Regions from separate parts of the Falseniella ignava genome, predicted to be linked through region 1. Evidence: predicted binding sites of a transcription regulator. Region 1 holds the regulator's gene; the other holds the start of a gene.
The links. Region 1 encodes HrcA, which represses chaperone genes, less so after heat shock. Its sites were predicted from a motif close to TTAGCACTCNNNNNNNNNGAGTGCTAA; they were not measured.
Positions count from the first base shown of each region.

Region 2: CYJ57_RS01415 (co-chaperone GroES) is a predicted target of HrcA. The motif match lies at 1,189-1,215, and genes of this name have one in related genera.

Region 1 is NZ_PKHE01000003.1:117,633-120,049, forward strand. Features, by position in the region: gene CYJ57_RS02160 (YitT family protein) at 9-878, shown strand; gene hrcA (heat-inducible transcriptional repressor HrcA) at 1,023-2,042, shown strand; gene grpE (nucleotide exchange factor GrpE) at 2,061-2,417, shown strand, end outside.
Region 2 is NZ_PKHE01000002.1:92,454-94,870, reverse strand. Features, by position in the region: gene groL (chaperonin GroEL) at 1-846, opposite strand, end outside; gene CYJ57_RS01415 (co-chaperone GroES) at 884-1,141, opposite strand; gene CYJ57_RS01410 (redox-sensing transcriptional repressor Rex) at 1,311-1,973, opposite strand; gene CYJ57_RS01405 (ABC-F family ATP-binding cassette domain-containing protein) at 2,102-2,417, shown strand, end outside.

The sequences.
Region 1 (2,417 bases):
GTCCGCCTATGAAAAATATCATCAAAACCATCGCCTTAATTACAATCGGCACATTTATTTTCTCGATTGCCGTAAACTCTGCTATCATCCCAAATGAGATGGGGGAAGGCGGTATCACTGGGGTTAATATGTTATTACTTTATGTTTTTGGCTTTAACCCGGCATTAAGTAATTTAGTGATTAATATTGTAATTTTATTTATTGGTTGGAAATTACTCGAAAAGCAAACGATCTACTATACACTATACGCTATTGTGATGATGTCCTTCTTTATTCAATTTGTGAAATTACCAGTCTTTGTCCCACAAAATACTATTTTACCGCCAATTATGTCCGGGATTTTAATTGGAACCGGCGTTGGAACGGTCTTAGCTGCTGGTGGAACGACTGCGGGAACGGATATCATTGGTCTCGTCATTAATAAGTTTTTCGGCGTACCAGTCTCAGCCGCGCTCTTCTCAATCGATGCGGTTATTATTACGTCATTATCGATGGTGATTGGATTAGAGAAAGCCTTACTATCTCTTGTTTCAACCTTTATTACGTCCCGTGTCATTAACTTTATTATGAACGGACGCAATCCAAAACGATCCATTATGATTATCTCCGATCAACACGAAGCGATTGGGGAAGCCTTGGCCCATAAGATTAACCGTGGTATTACCATTATTAATGGTTACGGCTACTACTCTAAAGCTGAAAAACACATTATGTATGTGGTGGTGAACCAAATTCAACTTTCACGGGCGCAGCGGGTGATTCATGAGATTGATCCGAAAGCCTTTGTGACGGTTACCGAAGTCCAACAAGTGGCAGGGGAAGGATTTAGCTTCTTCCATGATGATAAAGTTCAAGTACTTGATGAAGAAATCCTATAACAGAGCCTTTTTAGCACTCTTATCAAAAGAGTGCTAATTTTTTTGCTTTTTTGATCAAAAAGGCTTGACTTATTCTGACATACCTTGTATTATAATGATAGTTAGCACTCCGAGTAGTATAGTGCTAATAAAGAGGTGACATACATGTTAACATCGAGACAGAAGGAAGTCTTATACGCGATTGTGCGGCTTTACAACCGATCGGCTGAGCCTGTTGGCTCACGGACGCTCTTGCGTGAAAGTAAGTTAGAAGTAAGTCCGGCAACCATTCGTAATGATATGGTGGTGCTCGAAGGTAAAGGGCTGTTGAAGAAGATGCATACTTCAAGCGGACGGGTCCCATCATTGGATGCCTACCGACAGTATGCTGATGTCTTAATTCATCATCACCCAGAGCTCGATTTAAAGCTAAGTGAAGCGGATTTGCAAAGTATTAAAGCTTTGACCCAATCCAATAATTATTCAATCTTCCAACGCGCTTTGTTGGCAGCGGATCTCTTAGCTTCGATGACTCACTATACTGTGACGGTCTTCGATCAAGCGCAACATATCCATTCTTTCCAAGACTTTAAGTTGGTACCGCTAGACTCCAATAGTTATATTGCAACGCTCGTAACCGACCAAGGACGGATTGAAAATGATGTGGTGACGTTAAACTTTAGTTTAAGCGAAGAAAATATTGAACAAATCAACCAACTGATGAATCAAGAATTAGCTGGACTGAAGTTAGATGAAGCATATCAACGTGTTCGACTTTCGATTCCGTTGATGATCCAGCGCATTGTCGGTTATCAAATTGACTTTACGAATTTGATCTCCAAAGCTTTGAATCATGCGAAATCTCATCAATATTATGTAAGCGGTAAGCATAATATCTTCAATCTATTAGATGTTAACACCGGGATTGACGCTTTCAAGGAGTTACTTGAGCTGGTCGATGGGTCTAACCAATTGTTCAACTTGATGGAACAAGCCTCTCCAGAGATGGAAGTATTGTTTAGTCAAGATTTCTTAGAACATGAAGTGCCGATGACCTTTATCCGTCAAGCTTATGAATCGCAAGGTGAACAAGTGGCAATCGGTCTATTTGGACCTTCCACCATGGCCTACGAGCGAGTGATTCCATTAGTCAACCGAGTAATCAACCTATTAAAAGCATATTAAGTAAAAGGAGGATGTCACTTGTCAAAAGAAAATAAAAACCAATCACTTGAAGAAGAGCAATCAATGAACGAAGCTGAAGAAGTAACGACGTCAGATGTAGAGTCTGAGGAAGTTGAAGCTGAAGCGGTTGTTGAACCTGAAGTGGTGGAACAAGACGCAGAATTTGATGAATTAGAAACGTTAAAAGAACAGACGGAACAATTAGAAGACCAAGTCTTACGTCTGCAAGCTGAGATTGCGAATATGCGACGGACTCACACCCGTGACCGACAAGAAGCGGCTAAGTACCGCTCAGCGAATCTCGCATCCAAACTGGTCGATGCGCTCGATAACTTGGAGCGAGCACTCGATAGTGAGATTGAATCCGAAGATGGC
Region 2 (2,417 bases), on a different contig from region 1:
ACGGTCACCAAAGCCTGGTGCTTTCACTGCAACGACGTTCAATGTACCACGCAGTTTATTTAAAACTAATGTCGGTAATGCTTCGCCTTCTAAGTCTTCCGCAATAATTAAAAGCGGTTGACCCGATTGCATGACAGACTCTAACATTGGCAAGATATCTTGCACGTTGTTAATCTTGCGGTCCGTAATAAAGATAGCTGGGTTGTCCAGTTCCGCAATCATTTTCTCGTTATCAGTGACCATATATTGTGATAAATAACCACGGTCGAATTGCATTCCTTCAACGACGTCCATTTCAGTCTCAATTGTTTGGGCATCTTCAATGGTAATAACCCCATCTTGACCTACTTTTTCCATCGCTTCAGCAATTAAATCTCCAACAACTTGTTCACCTGATGACACAGCTGCAACTTGAGCTACGGCTTCTTTTGAAGATACAGGTTGTGATTGTTCTTTTAATGCTTCAACCGCTGCTGACGTTGCTTTTTCAATTCCGCGGCGAATGCCAACTGGATTAGCTCCAGCTGTAACGTTCTTCATCCCTTCGCGCGCAATCGCTTGTGTTAATAATGTTGCGGTTGTTGTTCCGTCACCTGCGATATCATTTGTTTTTTGAGCAACTTCCATCACAAGTTGCGCGCCCATATTTTCGAAGCGATCTTCTAATTCAATTTCGCGTGCAATTGAAACACCGTCGTTTGTAATCGTTGGTGATCCGAATTGTTTATCTAAAACAACGTTACGCCCTTTTGGACCTAAAGTTACTTTAACCGTATTCGCTAATGTATCAACACCACGCAATAAAGCTGCGCGTGCGTCTTCAGAAAATTTAAGTTCTTTTGTCATATTATCTCTCCTATTCTATTCGTAATTTATCTGGAAATTAGCCGACGACAGCTAATAAATCTTTCTCTTCAATAATTAAAACAGATTCGCCTTCATGCTCAACTTCTGTTCCAGAGTAATTTTGGAAGAACACAGTATCGCCAACTTTAACAAGTTCAACTTCTGAACCGACAGCAATAATTTCACCAAATTGTTCTTTAGATTTGGCAGAAGACGGTAAAACAAAACCACTTGCTGTAGTTTCCTCAGTCTCTGCTACTTTAATGACAACACGCTTCCCTAAAGGTTTAATCATGTTTGATACCTCCGTTATTAGTTTGTATTTTATCAAAAATTTAACGGTTAGCACTCTATGAGATCAAGTGCTAAACCCGATAACTATATAATAGTCTAATTAGGTCAAAAATGCAAGTAAAAAGAAGTAAATAAAAAAGCCTCGCAATTTCGTACGAGGCTTATCAGGGTTAGTACTTATATTCTTGATAATCATCTACTTGATCCATATTCGAATCAATAAAGTAGATGAGCGTCTGCAGTTCATTCGTTAAGTCGACATTTTGGATGCGGACATTATTCGGTACATCGAATCGTAAAGGGGTAAAATTCAAAATACCACGAATTCCGGCAGCGATTAACTCATTTAATATCGTTTCTGCAGTTTCTTCAGGTACTGCTAGAACAGCAATTTCATACTGGCTATCTTGGATGCGTTCCGTTAATTCATCGACACTATAGACAGGGATCCCATTTTGGGAAGTGCCGATTAAATTAGGGTCATTATCAAATGCCGCTTCAATATGAAAGTTACCATTTTTGCGGAAGTTATAATTGAGTAGCGCTTGACCGAGATGTCCTACACCTACAAGACAGATTGAAGTCAATCGTCCTTGGTTAAGTACTTTTGAGAAAAAGTCAATCAAAGTATCTACATCATAACCGTAACCCCGCTTACCTAACGCACCGAAGTACGAAAAGTCACGGCGAATGGTTGCACTGTCAATCTTTACAGCTTCACTTAATTCGCTGGAAGAAATCCGCTTCTTACCTGCATTATGTAAATACCGCAAGTAACGATGGTAAATTGGCAACCTTAACGCTGTGGCACGAGGAATCGAATAATTCGACATTTACTTGCCTCCTTCCATTCTATATTCAGGGTATGAAATAATTGTATCATTTATTCACAATCTTTGGTATCTTTCCTATTAAATTTGGTATACTTTATTTTGAGAACCAATATAGCGAGGTTTTAAAAATGATTTTATTACAACTCAATAATGTGGCACGACACTTTGGCGATATTCCTTTATACGATGATGTGAACTTTTCTATCCAGTCGCAAGACCGTATCGCCCTTGTTGGCCGTAATGGAACTGGAAAATCCACTTTAATTAAACAAATTATAGGACAAGAACCTTTATCTGGTGGCACGATTACTAAGCAACGTGGTATTAAGATTGGCTATTTAGAGCAGCATGTCGCCCTAAATTCAGACCGAACCATCTGGGAAGAGATGCTTTCGATTTTTGATGATTCCATTGCTTTACGCGAAGAGGCAATGCAAGCATCGG